Regions from separate parts of the Methylobacterium sp. UNC300MFChir4.1 genome, predicted to be linked through region 3. Evidence: riboswitches for the same ligand, from Rfam matches in the RefSeq annotation. Region 3 holds a riboswitch; each other region holds the start of a gene.
What was found. Region 3 has a riboswitch for cobalamin ahead of BMY19_RS22570 (TonB-dependent receptor plug domain-containing protein). Riboswitches for the same ligand answer to the same signal wherever they lie in the genome.

Region 1: another riboswitch for cobalamin. It lies ahead of BMY19_RS03230 (CbtB domain-containing protein); the one in region 3 lies ahead of BMY19_RS22570 (TonB-dependent receptor plug domain-containing protein).
Region 2: another riboswitch for cobalamin. It lies ahead of BMY19_RS19630 (TonB-dependent receptor); the one in region 3 lies ahead of BMY19_RS22570 (TonB-dependent receptor plug domain-containing protein).
Region 4: another riboswitch for cobalamin. It lies ahead of BMY19_RS26800 (TonB-dependent receptor); the one in region 3 lies ahead of BMY19_RS22570 (TonB-dependent receptor plug domain-containing protein).

The regions. Positions count from the first base shown of each region.
Region 1 covers NZ_FOCS01000001.1:665,650-669,752, forward strand. The annotation lists gene cobW (cobalamin biosynthesis protein CobW) at 1-563, opposite strand, end outside; gene BMY19_RS03220 (DUF1636 domain-containing protein) at 560-961, opposite strand; gene BMY19_RS03225 (CbtA family protein) at 954-1,706, opposite strand; gene BMY19_RS03230 (CbtB domain-containing protein) at 1,723-1,905, opposite strand; cobalamin riboswitch at 1,940-2,135, opposite strand; gene BMY19_RS03235 (discoidin domain-containing protein) at 2,297-3,661, shown strand; gene BMY19_RS03240 (S10 family peptidase) at 3,684-4,103, opposite strand, start outside.
Region 2 covers NZ_FOCS01000015.1:54,376-58,478, reverse strand. The annotation lists gene BMY19_RS19630 (TonB-dependent receptor) at 1-1,814, opposite strand, end outside; cobalamin riboswitch at 2,099-2,292, opposite strand; gene BMY19_RS19625 (NUDIX hydrolase) at 2,397-2,864, shown strand; gene BMY19_RS19620 (RluA family pseudouridine synthase) at 3,007-4,103, shown strand, end outside.
Region 3 covers NZ_FOCS01000019.1:106,078-110,180, forward strand. The annotation lists gene BMY19_RS22570 (TonB-dependent receptor plug domain-containing protein) at 1-1,381, opposite strand, end outside; cobalamin riboswitch at 1,500-1,709, opposite strand; gene nikA (nickel ABC transporter substrate-binding protein) at 2,033-3,574, shown strand; gene nikB (nickel ABC transporter permease subunit NikB) at 3,586-4,103, shown strand, end outside.
Region 4 covers NZ_FOCS01000031.1:22,257-26,359, reverse strand. The annotation lists gene BMY19_RS26810 (hypothetical protein) at 1-189, opposite strand, end outside; gene BMY19_RS26805 (DUF1289 domain-containing protein) at 763-963, opposite strand; gene BMY19_RS30645 (hypothetical protein) at 1,399-1,797, opposite strand; cobalamin riboswitch at 1,988-2,199, opposite strand; cobalamin riboswitch at 2,467-2,665, shown strand; gene BMY19_RS26800 (TonB-dependent receptor) at 2,797-4,103, shown strand, end outside.

The sequences.
Region 1 (4,103 bases), on a different contig from region 3:
AGGTCGGCCTTGTTGACGACCACGAGGTCGGCGCAGAGGAGCTGGTCCTCGAACACCTCCTCCAGGGGGTTGTCGTGGTCGACCGACTGGTCGGCGGCGCGCTGGGCCGCGAGGGCCTCCGGATCCTCCGCGAAGGCGCCCGAGGCCACCGCCGGGCCGTCGACAACCGCGACCACTCCGTCGACGGTCACCCGCGAGCGGATCGCCGGCCACTGGAACGCCTGGACCAGCGGCTTCGGCAGGGCGAGGCCGGAGGTCTCGATCAGGATGTGCTCCGGCGGCTCGGCGCGGCCGAGAAGGGTCTCCAGCGCCGGCACGAAATCGTCCGCGACCGTGCAGCAGATGCAGCCGTTCGGCAGCTCGACGATGGCGTCCTCGGTGCAGCCCTCGACGCCGCAGGCGGCCAGGAAGGACTTGTCGAAGCCGATATCACCGAACTCGTTCACCAGGATCGCGAGGCGGCGCCCCTTGGCGTTCTCGACCACGTGGCGGACGAGGGTCGTCTTGCCGGCCCCGAGGAAGCCGGTGACGATGGTGCAGGGGATCTTGTTCACGAGGGTCATTCCGCGGGCTCCAGGGTGCCGGCGGGGACCGGGCGGGGTTCTGGGAAAGGGGGAATGCGGGCGATCACGCCCTTGCGGAACGCCTCCGGACGCTCGCGCCAGGGCACGATGCCGTCCGGGGTCGCCGCGTAGGCCGCGAGCCCGCCGAGGATGATCTCGGCCGAGGCGGCCGGATCCATGTCGCCGTAGACGTAGGTCCAGCGGTCGGCCGCGGCGACCGCCACGGTGCAGGGCCGCTTGCAGACCGAAAGGCACTCCACCGCCTCGACCCGCAGGTCCGGCGTGGCGCCGCTCCGCGCTCGAAGCGCCTCCAGCAGGCGGGCCCCGGCGCGGGGCCCGTCGGGGTCGTCGTCCGGCCGGCGGCAGGTGGTGCAGACGTAGAGAACGGTCTCAGGCACGGGCCGCTCCCCGATCCGCGCCGCGGGCGAAGGCCTGCCACGCCCAGCCGAGCCCCAGCCCGATCAGGATCCAGAACACGAAGCTGATGGCGAGCGACCGCGCGGCGAATTGCGCGGCGAGCGCGGCCGGAAGTTCGGACGCGGCCTCGGGCGCCTGCGGGGCACCGACGACGTGCGGCGCGATGATCAGGACGAGCCCCCCGAGGATCGTGATCAGCGCGCGGCGAATCGTGATCAGGTAGAGCCCCATGCCGGTCGCCGCGGCGGTCATCACCCACCACGCCTGCCGCGTCGCGAGCGGGGCCGCCGCGCTGCCGGGCAGTTCCGGCGGCAGGCCGAGACCCGGCGCGAGCGCGACGCTGGCGAAGGCGGCCACCGCGAAGGCGAGGCCGACCTGCGGCGTGGGTTCGCGGCTGCAGGCGAGCATCACCGCGCCGAGCAGCAGCGCGTAGCCGACGCCGCCCACGAGTGTCGCGAGCCCGGTGAAGGCCATCCGCGGCAGGCCGGGCGCGGGCTGCCATTCCGGCGCGGCGTCGGGCGCGGCGTGGTCGTGCCCGGCATGGGCGAGCACGATCGGGAACGCCTTGATCGGGAGCGCCTTGGCAGCCCGGTTCGGCGCCTCCTGCTGCTCGTAGCGCTCGGCCGCGACGATCAGCGGCGAGGTCAGCGTGAGTTCGAGGCCCGTCACGATGGCAGCCGCGAAGAAGCCGGCGGCGAGGGCCGCCGACAGGAGCCGGATGATCATCCCTGGTCCGGGGACGTCAGTGGCAGGGGAAGTTCTGGGTGTGCCGGAAATCGTGCGCCGCGTTGTGGAGCGCGATCGCCGGCGAGAAGCCCGCCATGAACAGCAGGCCGAGGCCCAGCACGGCCGCGAGTGCGACGGCGATCGGGCGCTCCGACGCGCGGGTGCCGGCGGCGATGGGGGCGAGGGTTTGCGTCGTCATCAGAAGCGTCTCCAGCCGCCCCACCGGCGGCATTGCGGGATCCTGTCGCGACGGCAGGTCTCCTGGCTCGCGGCTCGGCGCGCCCACCGCCTTCCCGGATCGCTCCGGTGGCGCTTGGCGGGCGCTCGCCGCTCACAGTTGCGGGGGCAGCCGCGGAATCGGGGCTTCAAACCCCTCACCGCATTCCCTTTTCACCCCGTCTCCGGGGCACCGTCGCCCGGCCGTTGTAGACGCATGACCGCCGGGACACAACGGAGCGGCGCCGGATCGCGGCCGTTTCCCGCGCCCGCCCCGCGATCGGGGCGGGCTTGACGGCCGCGCCCCGGAGCGGGCACCGCCGCACCCGATACCCGCCCGGCCCCGGCGCGGGCGCTGAACTCTCGGAGACCCGATGGCCCCGACAGACGATCCGACCCCGGTTCTCGTCGATCTCGCGGCCGGCCGTGAGCCGCGGATCGTCTCCGATGCGGGCACGGGAACGACGTGGCTCGAGGTCGACCTCGGCGGCCGCTTCCCGATCCATTCCGTCGCCCTGCGGCCGGGGGAGGGGGCGGTTCCCGCGGAGCCTGGCGACGTCGCGGTGGCGGTCTCGCAGGACGGCGTGACGTGGGCCGAGCCGGACCTTGCCGGCTGGACCGCGACCCCGGACGCCCTCGTCGCCGCGATCGTCCCCGACGAGCGGGCCTGGGCGCGCGCGGTCCGGATCGCCGCGCCTGAACCGGCCCGGATCGCCGGCATCGGCATCCGCGCCGACGAGGCCGCGGTCGACCTGATCGCGCTGCGGGCGATGCTCGGCCTCGACGTGACGCTCCTGAACGAGACGCCCGGCGCCAACGTCTACGTCACCTACGCGCTCCAGTCGGCGCCCGACCGCGCCAGCCATGCCCTGGTCGGCCTGTCGCTGTTCGAGAACGGCGCCTTCGGCAACTGCCTCGTCCAGTACATCATCGCGGTGACGATCGCGAAGGCGCTCAACCTGAAATACATCAAGGTGCCCAAGGTCGACCGCAGCAAGGTGATCTTCCTGACCGAGCGGCTGACCTGCGACGGCCTCACCTTCATCCCGCCGGACGAGCCGCTGCCGGCGGACGGCTACTTCCTGTCGGGCCTGTACTTCGACCCGACGCAGTTCGAGCGCGTGACCGCGCTGCGGGGGCCGACGGATTCGCGCGCGATCGTGCAGAGCGTGATCCGGCCGCTGTTCAACGGCCTGCCGAAGAGCTTCCCGGTGAAGCCCGACGACCAGCTCCTGATCCACATCCGGTCGGGCGACATCTTCAGCACCTGGGTCGATCCGCACTATCCGCAGCCGCCCTTCGCGTTCTACCGGATGGTCATCGGCCGGCTCCTGGCCGAGGGCCGGATCCGCTCGGTCAAGCTCGTCTTCGAGAACAGGCTGAACCCGGTCATCGCCGAGGTGGAGGCGTACGCGGAGCGGCGCGGATTGCCGGTGGAGATCCAGAGCGAGTCGCTGATCTCCGACGTCGCGGCGCTCGTGAACGGCCGCTACCTCGTCTTCGGGCTGGGGACCTTCGGGCCGGGGATCTGCCACCTCTCGGACCACGTCGAGCAGGTCTTCTACTTCGCGTCGAACTGGCCGCAGGGCTTCCAGTCGATCCCCACCATCGGGAAGGTGGTCGAGGTCCGCGATCTCGAGGGCCGCTACATGAAGGTCGGCGAGTGGCAGAACACCGACGCGCAGCGCCGGACGATGGTGGATTACCCGGCCGAGGCCCTCGCCTTCGACGACGCGTGACCGGCGCGGTGGGCCTGAGGCGCTACGGCGCGGTCCTGAGATGCTCGGCGGGGGCTCCGGCCGGCCGGGTCGAGCCGGCGTCGCGCACCTTCAGGGCGTCCGTGTACATCCGCTCCACGTCCGTCCGGAAGGCGGCGCGCGAATCCGGACGCGTGTAGAACATGTGCCCGCCCGGATAGACCGCGAGGCTCAGGCGGCCGGCGGCGTAGGCCGGGACCTGCGCCAGCAGGAGCTTCGAGGCGAAGTAGGGCGTCACCAGGTCGGTGAAGCCGTGCGCCACGAGGACGCGCAGGTTCCCGTCGAGCGCCAGATCGCCCTTCAGGTTCGACAGGACCTCCGGGGCCTGCCGGCCCGAGCCCCAGTTCCAGCCGCGATTGACGGCGTTGTTCAGGAGCTCGTAGCGCATGTTGGTCACCGGCCATTTCAGCGTCCGCGCGTAGAG
Region 2 (4,103 bases), on a different contig from region 3:
TACTGCGCGTGGAGGAGCGCGAGGTTGCCGTCGAGCCGCCAGCCCGGCGCGAAGCGCCAGCCGAGCGCCAGCTCGAAGCCCTGCGAGGACTGGCTCCCCACCTGCGTGGACAGCGTCGGCTGGCCGGGGATCGCCGAGATCAGGTTGTCCTTGACGATCCGGTAGCCCGCGACGGTCCATTCGAGGGCGCCGTCGAAGGCCAGACCCTTGGCGCCGATCTCGACCTGATCGCCGGTCGCGAGCTTGAAGCCCGCCAGCGACTGCGACAGCGTGATCAGGCTGTTCACCGGGTCGGTGGCGAAGCTGTACTGGGCGTAGAGCGCGCTGTCCGGCGTCGGGTTGTAGACGAGGCCGAACCGGTAGCCGAGCGCCCGGTAGGTCTTCTCGAACCGCGATCCCGTCTGCAGGTCCTCGCGGTTCAGCGTCGGCACGTCGAGGCGCACGCCGGTGAGGAACGACAGCTTGTCCGACAGGATCACCCGGTCCTCGGCGAAGACCGAGGCCTGGCTCGTCTGCGTCGCGTAGGCTGGACGCGCCCGGCCGTTCTGCGGGAACAGGCCCGGATCGTAGCCGGTGAGCGGTACGCTGGTTGTCGGAGCGTCGAAATAGAAGTTGTTGGTGTGGCGGAAGTCGATGTGATTCACGTCGAAGCCGGCCACGAACTGGTTCGGCAGCCCGAACAGGCTGCCCCGGACCGTCGCGTCGAGGCGGTCTCCGACCTGCTCCTGGCTGTGGTAGATCTCCAGGTAGTCGCCCCGGTCCACGAGCCCGGTGCCGCGGTTGTAGCTGTACTGCTCGACGTCGAGCCAGTGGCGCCGGCTGGTCAGCCGGTAGGCGGTGTTGCGGATCGTGATGTCGGCCGAGGGGGACCACTCGGTCTTGAGCTGGGTCCAGTTGTCGGCCCAGGTGATCTTCGCGTCGCGGACGTTGTAGTTGTTGAACCGGATGAGATCCGGGATCCGTCCCTCGACCAGCGGGGTGCCCCAGTAGCGGGCGGGCTCCTGGTAGCCGAGATCGTGGCTCAGGGTGAAGGCGAGGTCGGCGCTCGGCCGGAACAGCAGGGCGGCGGAGACCGCGAGGTTGCGGAAATCGCCCTTCGGCCGCATCCAGCCGTCGGCGCGGTTGCTGCTGACGTTGAGGCGGTACGCGAAGGTGTCGCCGTACTCAGCCTGGCCCAGCGGGCCGCCGGAATCGAGGGCGAGCCGCGCGACCCCGTCGGTGCCGATCACCGCGCGGGCGGCGTTGATCGGCACGAAGACCGGCCTCTTGGGCACCACGTTGATGACGCCGCCGATGGCGCCGTCGCCGTAGAGCACCGAGGACGGCCCGCGCAGCACCTCGATCCGCTCGACGTTCCACGTGTCGAACGGGAAGGTCACGGTGTTGGCGCCGACGTAGAAGCGCGTGCCGTCGTAGAGCTGCTGGATCGAGTTCGGTCCGGCGAAGCCGCGGGACGTGAACGCGCCGTTGCCGTTGCCGGGCGCCGCGATGGTGGTGATGCCGGTCGCGTCCTGGGTCACGGCCTCGGCGATCGTGTCCTGGCCGCGCAGCCGCGCGGTCTCGCCCGACACGATGTCGAGGCTGGCGGGCGTCTCCAGCGGCGTCAGGCCGAGGCGGCTCGCGGTCCGGTCGCGCGTGCGCAGGTTGAGCCCGTTCGGCGGCAGGCGGCCCGGGTCGCCGCCCGCGCCCGCGACCGACAGCTCATCCAGCGTGACCGCCTCCTGGGCGGCGGCCGGACTGGCGAGGAGCGCGAGGAGAACGCCGCAGAGGGGGGCCCGCCCGCCGAGGCAGGAGCGATGGGTCGATGGAGACATGGGGAAAGCGGTCCGTGCGCGGCGCGCGCCGGCCCCCGCGTCCTACAGGCATTGTAATAACATTACAATGCACCCGCCGTGCGAAAGCCTCTCTCTGCGCGGGCGCGCGGCGGCGTCCTGCGACAGGGCTCGAGGGGCTCGGGACGGCGGAGACGGGCATGGGGAACGGCGTCGCGGGCGCGCTTGCTGTGGCACGTCACCGCGAACGAGGCCTCGGCGGCCGCCTCCCCTCGGGACTGGCGGCGCCTCGACACCCGCCAGGACACCCCGCCCGGCGCGTTTCGCGTGTGACCACGGCTGACGGCAGGTCTCCTGGCTCGCGGGTCGCCGCCCTCGCACCGTCTTCCCGGGGTGACCCAGTGACGTGGTGGTGAAGGGCTCGCCGCTTACAGTTGCGGGGGCAGCCGCGGCTTCGGGGCGAACCCCTCACCGCGTTCCCTTTTGATCCCCGAGGGGAACCGTCGAGCACAGCTTGGCCGTAGCGGGGGCGGGCGTCAACCGTGTGTCCGGTTGTTGCCGTGGATCGGCGCGCAGTGCGCCGGTCCGTTGCGACCGCGCCGACGACGGGCTAGCCCCTGCGGGATGACGGTCTGGCGGCCCCCTGCGGAGATTCGCGTGAAGGCGCTGGGCCTGCCCCGGCGCGGCAACAGCCTGCTCGTGGCCGAGGTCCGCGCGGATGACGGGCGGCTGAAAGGCGTCCGGCCGCTCGGCGGCAGCGTCGCGTTCGGCGAGCGGGTCGAGGACGCCCTGATCCGGGAGTTCCGGGAGGAGCTCGGCGTCACCGTCTCGGTGCTCGGCGGCCCCCGCGTCATGGAGAACATCTTCACGCACGAGGGGCAGGTCGGGCACGAGGTGCTGTTCCTGTTCCCCGTCGCCCTGCCGCCGGGGCGGTTCGACGGGCAGGAGCGCTTCGTCTTCCACGAGGATTCCGGCACCGCCTGCGTGGCGCGGTGGTGCGATCTGGACGGGCTCGACGTGCCGGGCGGTCCCGACCTCTTCCCCGCCGGCCTGAAGGACCGCCTCCGCGACGCGTGGCGCGCGGAGCCCTGACGGACCGGGCCGGCCCACTGCCTTTGCCGGTCGGCGCGGGCGATGCTACAGCCGGGCAATCCCATCGGTCCGGACGTCCGCGACGCCGCGGCCCATGCGCCCGGACGCTCCGTCCGACGCGGAGACGGGTGCCGGCGGAAGCATGACGATACGACCTCCCAGAAGCGGCGGGCCGACGGGGCGCAAGCCTCAGGCCGGCAAGTCCAGCGTCAGCAAGTTCAGGGGCGGCAAGGCCCAGGCCGACGGCCGCGCCCGCACGGGCCCGCGCACCAGCGCCCGCGACGCCGCCGAGCGCGCGGCCCGCAACCGCGGCGAGGATGCCGGCACCCGCGATCCCTGGGGCGCGCAGGCCGCTGCGGCCCCGGCGCCGGCCCGGCCGCCGAAGCCGCGCCGCGAGGCCGCCGCACCGCGCGACGCCGCGGCGGGCAAGCCCGGCGGCCGGCCGCCGGCCAAGCGCTCGGCGGCCCCATCCCCAGCCCTCGCCTCTGCCCCCGCGCCCGGTCCGACCCGGCGCGAGCAGCGCGCCGCCGCCTCCGCGACCCTCGCCTCCGGCGTGCAGACCCTGACCGTCGAGCCGGACGAGGCCGGGATGCGGATCGACCGCTTCCTCACCGCCCGCTTCCCGCTCCTGCCCTTCACCCGCGTGCAGACCATCGTCCGCAAGGGCGAGTTGCGGGTCGACGGCAAGCGCGCCAAGCCGAACGACCGGCTGGAGCCGGGCATGAGCGTGCGCGTGCCGCCGCTGCGCCTCGACCAGCCCACCGAGCGGCCGCGCAGCGCCGCCCGCGAGCAGGACGACGCCGCCTTCATCCGGTCGCTGATCCTCTACGAGGATGCCGACATGATGATCCTCAACAAGCCCTTCGGCCTCGCGGTCCAGGGCGGTTCGGGGACGGTCCGGCACGTGGACGGCCTGCTCGCCGCCCTCACGGGTCCGGACGGCCAGAAGCCGCGCCTCGTCCACCGGCTGGACAAGGACACGGCCGGGTGCCTGATCATCGCCAAGACCCGGCTCGCCGCCGCGACGCTGGCCAAGAGCTTCCGGTCCCGGGCGGCGCGGAAGATCTACTGGGCGCTCACCGCGGGCGTGCCGCGGGTCCGGCAGGGACGCGTCTCGACCTACCTCGCCAAGGAGGAGCCCACCGACGCCGACGCGCGGATGCGGGTCGCCAAGCACGGCGACGAGGGCGCGAGCCACGCGCTGACCTACTACGCGATGGTCGATCAGGCGGCCCAGAA
Region 3 (4,103 bases):
AGAAGCGGAAGCCCGGGTAGTCCTGATAGAGTTGGCTCAGGGTCGGCGGCTTGAAGCCCGTGCCGACGCTGCCCTTCAGGCGGGTCCCGGTGCCGGGCACGATGTAGCTCGGCGCCACCCGGTAGGTGGTCGCGCCGCCGAACTGGTCGTTCGCGTCGTGGCGGATGTTGGCGACCAGCGCGGCTCCCGCGAAGGGCGTCGTCTGTAGCTCGGCGAAGCCGGCGGTGTTGCCGTTGGATCGGTCGATGCCGGTCGTTTCGAAGCGCTCATCCTCGCGCTGGGCCCCAAACAGCACGAGGTTGCCGGGTGAGACCTGCCAGTCGCCGCGGTAGTCGAACCGGGTTCGCTCGCCGAGGTAGGTGGTGGGCGTCGGCGGCGCGAGTGGATCCAGCGGGCCCGCGAACAGGCGGTCGAACTTCGAGTAGTTCGCCCCGAAGACGTTGTGGAAGCCCGGCACCGGCGTCCACTCGGCCTCGCCCCTCATGATCAGTTGCTGTTGGTCATTGAGGTTTCGGTACGGAAGCAGCACGTATGGGAAGCCGCCGTCAGCCTGGTCGAGATAAGCGCTGTCGGAGAAGCGCAGGACGTAGTTGAGCCGGAACTCGTCGGTGAGTTGCGCCCCGAGCTTGGTCGATACCGTCTTGATGTCGGTGAAGGCCGTCCGCAGCGGCACGCCGCGGGGCAGCAGTTCGAACGGGGTGACCTGAACGGCGGATTGCCGGATGTGGCCGACCGACACCGAGTAGTCGAAGATCCCCTCCGAGCCCGAGATGTTGCCGAACTGGTTGAAGGTTCCGAACGAGCCGCCCTCGACCGTCGCCGTTGCCCGAGCCGGTCCTTCGCCACGCTTGGTCACGACGGAGATGACGCCGCCGATGGCGTCGGCCCCGTAGAGGCCGCTCTGCGGCCCGCGCAGCACCTCGATCCGCGAAAGGTCGTAGGTCTGCAACTGGCTGAAATCGAAGGCGCGGTTTGGGGTCGAGGGGTCGTTGACGTCGATGCCGTCGATCTGGACCTTCACGTGGTTCGAGTTGGTGCCGCGGATGAAGACCGAGGTCTGACCGCCGGAGCCGCCGGTCTGCACGACGTTGAGGCCGGGCACCTGCTGCAGGGCATCCGGCACCGTCCGGCGCTGCTGCTCCTGAAGCAGGCGGTCGGTGAGCACGGTCACGCTCGATCCCGTGCTGGCAATCGGCGTCGGCACGCCGGTGGCTGAGACCGAGATCTCGGAAAGGGCGACTGCGGCCTGCGCGCCTCCCTGGGCATCGGCGAAGGGCGCGGCGACCTGCTGCGCGAGGGCGGGAATGGAGACGAGCAGCGCGGATGCCGCGCAGGACGGCGCCAGCGTGCGCCGGAGCGCGGAGGGGACGGAACAGGACACGGGGCGGCCTCGGGGGACGGCTGTGGCACGTCACCGCGAACGAGGCCTCGGCGGTCGCGTCCTCCAAGGAACCACGACGCCGCGACACCTCCCAGGACACCCCGCCCGGCAAGCTCCGCGTGTGACCACGGCTGACGGCAGGTCTCCTGGCTCGCGGGTCACCGCCCTCTCATCGTCTTCCCGGGCGAGGCCGCCCAGTGACGTCGTGATGAAGGACTCGCCGCTTACAGTTGCGGGGGCAGCCGCGGCATCGGCCGAGCCCTCACGGGCCTGACTTCACCGCGTTCCCTTTTGATCCCCGAGGGGAACCGTCTCGACCAAGCTAAGCTGCGGTGTGTCCATCCGTCAACGCACGGAAACACGTTGTTCAGATGTGTGGCGTCTGAGGCGTCGGTCGATGTCAAGACAGGTTGGATTTCCGCCAATCCGTCTCGAAGTCACACCCTCGCAAAGCGACGAACGGCTGCCGCGCTCGCACAGGAGAGGTTGGGCACGCTGAACACCTCAGCAATGGTCGTCCGATCTTCGGTCGAGGTGATTGCCTTGTAGGATGCGGTTCACGGTCAAGCTTGGGCAGTGTATGACGTTCTGCAGCGATCCTCATACCGCGGCCGATACATGATCAAGTTGGCGACCCTCGCCGTCGCCGCGATGGCGGCAAGCTTCCTCGGACCGCTCCAGACAGCAGCCGGGCAACTCACCTATTCGTGGCCCTCGAACGTCGGACCGCTGAACCCGCACCTCTACGCGCCCAACCAGATGTTCGCGCAGGCGAGCGTCTACGAGCCTTTGGTGAAGTACCGCGGAGATGGATCGGTCGAGCCCTGGCTAGCGACCTCGTGGACCATCTCCGAGGATGGGCGGACCTACGATTTCGCCCTGCGCCCCAGCGTCACCTTCAGCGATGGGACGCCCTTCGACGCGGCCGCGGTCAAGGCGAACTTCGACGCGATCCTGGCAAACCGCCAGCGGCACGCGTGGCTCGATCTCGTCCAGCAGATCGAGCGCACTGAAGTTGTCGGGCCTCTGGCGTTCCGCCTCGTCCTGAAGGCGCCGCACTACCCAACGCTACTCGAACTCTCCCTGCCGCGGCCCTTCCGGTTCCTGTCTCCGAGCGCCCTGGGCCCCGGCGGTACGACGGCCGTCGGCATCAGGGGGCCGGTCGGCACGGGGCCGTGGCGGCTCGTCGACACCCAGCTCGGTGTCTTTGACACGTTCGAGAGCAATCCGGGCTACTGGGGCCGGAGACCCATCTTCGACCGGCTCGTCGTAAAGGTCGTCCCCGATCCCAACACCCGCGTCATGGCCCTGCAGACGGGTGAGATCGACCTCGTCTACGGCGCGGCCGGGCAGATTCCTTCAGAAGCCTTCGTCCGGCTCCGGCAAATGGGTTCGAACTTCGCCGCAGCGGTCTCGCCGCCACTGGCGACCCGGGTACTGGCGATGAACTCCGCGCGCTTCCCGACCGATGATCGGGCGGTCCGCCTCGCCATCAACCATGCCGTCGACAAGGATACGCTGGTCCGGACGGTGCTCGACGGGATCGAGCCACGAGCCGATTTCCTATTCGCGCCGCGCGTGCCGTACGCCGACGTCGGGCTGAAGCCCTATGGCTTCGACCGGGGCGCGGCCTCCCGCATGCTCGACGCGGCCGGCTGGACGCTCGGGCGCGACGGCGTGCGTGCAAAGGACGGACGCCGCCTCGCCGTCGAGGTCGATTTCGTCGGGACCAACGCCCAGCAGCGCGCGATTGCCGAGGTTCTCCAGTCCGATCTTAGCCGCGTGGGCATCGACGTCCGGCTGATCGGCGAGGAGGAGAGTTCGATCCTGGCCCGCCAGAAGGATGGCCGCTTTGGCCTGATCTTCGGCGAGACCTGGGGGCCGCCCTACGATCCCGCCTCTTTCATCAGTTCGATGCGCACCCCGTCACACGCAGACTATCAGGCGCAGGTCGGGCTGCCGGAGAAGCCGGGCATCGACGCGACCATCGCGGAAGTGCTCGCCACGACCGACGAGACCGAGCGCCGACGGCTCTATGCCAAGCTGCTGACCACACTGCACGAGGCCGCAATCTACCTGCCGATCTCTCACGCCGTGGCCATCGAGGTTCATCGTACCTCGATAACGGACGTCGGCTTCGGCGCGACGATCAACGAGATCCCCCTCGCTGCCATGCGGCCGGCAGCCCGATGACCGCCACGCCGATGCTCCGCTTCATCGCCGCCCGCCTCGCACTGATCCCGCCGATGCTGCTCGGCGTGTCGATCCTCGTGTTCGTGATGCTGCGGCTTGGCCAGGGCGACCCGGCCCTCGACTACCTGCGCCTGTCGCAGATACCTCCCACCGACGCCGCCCTCGCCGACGCACGCATCCTGCTCGGCCTCGACCGACCATTCGTCGTCCAATACCTCGATTGGCTGTGGCGCGCCCTGCAAGGGGATTTCGGCCTCTCCTACGTCACGCGCCGGCCGGTCCTGCCCGAGCTCCTCGGCTACCTGCCCGCGACCCTCGAACTGGCCGGGACCGCGCTCGCCGTCACCATCGCGGTCAGCCTGCCGCTCGGCGCCTGGGCGGCCGCCCATCGCGGCGGCTGGCAGGATCGCCTCGTGCGCGGGATCGCCGTGCTCGGCGTCTCGCTGCCGAACTTCTGGATCGCTTTCCTCCTCGTAGCCCTCTTCTCGGTCACTTTGGGCTGGTTGCCGCCGATGGGCCGAGGCACGCT
Region 4 (4,103 bases), on a different contig from region 3:
ATCGAGGCTCGCGGTGACGGCCGGGCAACTCTCTCTGCCGTGGCGGAGAACCGCCCCGTCCGGGCCGTGGCCCCAGACCATCTTAGCGTCATCACGGTAGGGCCGCCACTCGATCCGGTAGATGGCGGTGTCGATCTGGCAATCCAGATCGCGATCCGGCCCCTCGGTCTCGTGCAGGCGCGCGACCAAGCCTCGCAGCACTATGGCGCTGGTCGCGACTGGGCTGCGCCTGCATCCCTGCAGTTGAGAACGCATCAAGCGTCTTTGACGCTCAGTGGGCGAGTGCGGATTTGCGATAGCTCGCCCGCATTCGCCGCGCGGTCCCTTGCGAAGCGCCTTGCCATAGTCGCTATGTACCGGATGTAACGCGCGAAGCTTGCCATGATCCGCTTAACCGGCGTGTAGTTGTCGTTCGAAGGAAGGGATAGCCTCATCGGCCACAGCCGTACGCCGCACGAGTACTTGTATCGCTTGGGCAGCGTCCGGCTGTGGCCGATGACTGGAAAAGGATATCTCAGCCGTTCGTACATCAGAACCTCGTGTGATCGGCTGTCATTTGGATGCGTCTGCGATCGAACTCACATTTTAGAGCGACCGCGCCCGCCTGTTCGGCCATCCAGCGTGAAGCATAAGCGTACCCATCGAGATCGAGAGGCACGCCACGGCGCAACACCTTCCATCGAAAGTGGCTCGGAAGAAGCTCACATCGTCGAACAACCACGGTGTAATCGGTCAAAGAATGATCCGCTTCGGACAGCAAACTCATGATTTGACCTCGTTCTGACGGATGCTCGTGAGCAGGCGAGATTCAAGTTTACTCATAGTACGACGCCGCTCTACCTCCGACATGCCACCCCACATTGCGATTTCTTGACGGGTTCGACCGCATCCGCGGCATAATCCGGTAGCGCCATCGAGGACACAGACTTTCGTGCAGGGGCTCGACGGCTTGCTCGAACTCATGGTCAGCAAACTCTACGGAAGCAGGAGGATCGCGGCGTAGATTTGCTTAACTGTTCGGTTTGACCTCTCGTCGTCCGGACGCCTGGTCGAGGCGACGCAGGAGCTTGTGGGCATCGGCAGAGGTCCAGATCCGGCTGCCGCGGGTCTTGCTCAGACCGCGACAGGTCATCTCGCCTGCGATCTCGGTCGCGGACCACCCGGTTTGGTCGACGATCGCCTTCAAGATAGGTTCAAGGCTGTTCGTGTAGAGGCGTGCTCGGGTCGAAGCTGCCGCCCCCCCCTGGCCTCACCGATGCGATAACGGGGCCGACGCGCATCGACCGGTTCCTGATCGTCACGGAGAGTGCGCATTGTCAGCCTTGTCGAGGAGTAAGCCGGCCGGCCGGCGGACCGGATCGGGGCTCGTGCGTTGCCAGAGGGGCATCAGGCCAATCTCTAAGCCTCCGGTGTCGGGCTGCTATCGATCTGGGGCGCAACCTGCCGACGAAGCAGTCCACGCAGTTCGGGACGACGGGCGACATAGAAGAGCGCAGCACCGGCTGTAACCGCTGTCGCTGCAGCGAGGCCAGGCCGACGGCGGACAGCCGCACCGATCGCATTCGTGATCTCGCCGACAGATTGCTGCGCGAGGCTGTCAGCGAACGCATCGACGTCGCGCGCGGCCCGCTCGCAACTCGCTTTGATCCATGGGAAGCCGTCGAGGTTCTTACTGGTGACCTTGAACGCAGTGGCGACATCCGCAGCGGCTTTGGCGGCCTGGTCCTTGCGCTGCGTGGCGTAGGCTTGCACCTGCGCACGAAGATTCTGTCCGACCGCTTCGGCCTGAACACTCACAGTCGTTGCGCCGCGCGCCTGAGCACCTTCAGGTACGCCGGCAGGAGAGAGTGGATCGTGAGAGCGAAGATCGGACACTGGCGAACCCCGACAGATTGGGGCGAAGGCCAGGCGGACGCATTGCATCTCGGTGCGGATACGCCATCCCGACGCAGCCGCTGCAAGCGACCCACCGGGACACCCCGCCCGAGAGACGTTCATCGATCGAGGCAGGTCTCCTGGCTCACGGATCACCGTCTCTGCCTGGCCTTCCCGGCGCGAGCGCCAGTGACCATTGTCGACAAAGACTCACCGCTTACAGTTGCGGGGGCAGCTCCGGCATCGCCTTTTCAGGCTCACCGAATTCCCTCTTAGCCTCGACCCGGCGAGCCGGTTCGAGGAACCACGATAGCCAAGCATGGCGCGAAGCTATGGAGTTTGTCAAAGCGGCTTATTGATCTGCCTCGGCCACGGCCGACCGTGTCCGCGGCGAGAGCCCCCTTCGGGGTTCAAGGACATCGATGTGTCGAGACCGATCGTTCAGAAGGCCATGAACGATCCGAGGCAGGCAATCGTCCGCCGTCAAGGGTGGCGACACGGCGGCGTATCCGACCCGACACACCACCCGGATGAAAATACGAGTTCAAACGTAGACGCAGGATTGCGCCTTGACGGCGAGCGCCGCCCGAATGCTAAGCCTTGCCGGACGGTTCCCTTTGGGGATCAAAAGGGAACGTGGTGAGGGGCTAGTCCCGAAGCCACGGCTGCCCCCGCAACTGTAAGCGGCGAGCCCAGCACCACCGCGTCACTGGATGCGTGTCATTCGGGAAGACGGTGCAAGGGCGACGACCCGCGAGCCAGGAGACCTGCCGTCAGCCGTGGTCACACGCGAAACGCGTTGGGCGGGGTGTCCTGACGGGTGTCGAATCGCTGGGCTGCTGCCGAGCGCGGCGACTTCATTCGCGGTGACGTGCCACTGCCGCCGTCGAGGCTTACGTGTCCCGTCGTTCTCTTCGCGCCATGCTCGCGCTTTCAGGTTGCAGCCTCGTCGTGCTGTCGACCGCATCCCATGCGCAGGATCGTCCTGCACAGGCCACTTCCACCGCTGAGACAACGTTGGAGGAGATCTCGGTCACCTCGGAAACGGTAGCCACGAAGCCGCAAACCGCGCCTGCCGCAAGCGCCGGATATGTCGGCGGTGTCACGGGCATCGGCGGCTCGTTGCTCAGCGTGGACTCGGCCAGCTCCGGGATCCTGACCGGGGCGCAGGTCAACAACCGGCCCGTGACCCGCCCCGGCGAGGTGCTGGAGGCCGTCCCGGGGCTCATCGTCACGCAGCACTCGGGCGAGGGTAAAGCCAACCAGTTCTTCCTGCGCGGCTTCAACCTCGACCACGGCACCGACATCGCCCTGTTCCTCGACGGCATGCCGCTCAACATGCGCACCCATGCCCACGGACAGGGCTACGCCGACATCAACTTCCTCATCCCCGAACTCGTCGGCGCGGTGGAGTTCCACAAGGGGCCGTACTTCGTCCGCGACGGCGACTTCGCCTCCGCCGGTTCGGTGCGTATCGACTACCTCGACAGTGTGCAGAAGAACCTCGCGCTCACCTCAATCGGCTCGTTCGGCTACAAGCGCGCCCTATCAATCGCCTCGACCCCGTTCGCTGAAGGCAACCTACTCGTCGCCGCCGACGCGCAGGTCTACGACGGGCCCTGGACCGTGCCGGATGCCCTGCGCAAGATCAGCACGGTCGCCCGCTACAGCCAGGGCACGGCGCTGGACGGGTTCTCCGTCACCGGTATGGCCTACGCTGCCCGCTGGACCGCCACCAACCAGATTCCCGAGCGGGCCATCGTCTCCGGGCTGATCAGCCGCTACGGCACCATCAACCCGACCGATGGCGGCGACACCTCCCGGTTCTCCCTGTCGGGCCGGTTCAGTGCGACGGACGATACCGGGGTCACGAGGGCCTCGGCCTACGTGATCCGCTCGCAGCTCAACCTGTTCAACGACTTCACCTACTTTCTGAACGATCCCGTCAACGGGGACCAGTTCCACCAGCTCGACCAGCGCATCATCGGCGGCGGCGAGGCCTTGCACATCTTCCAGGGCGATCTGTTCGGCCTTCCGATGGAGAACGAGATCGGCGTGCAGACCCGCACCGACTCGATCCGCGTCGGCCTGTTCAACACCACCAACCGGCAGTACCGCTCGGGCATCCTCGACGACCGCGTACTGGAGACGAGCGGTGCCTTCTACTTCGACAACCGCGTGCGCTGGACCGACTGGCTGCGCACCAGCCTCGGCTTCCGGGCCGATGG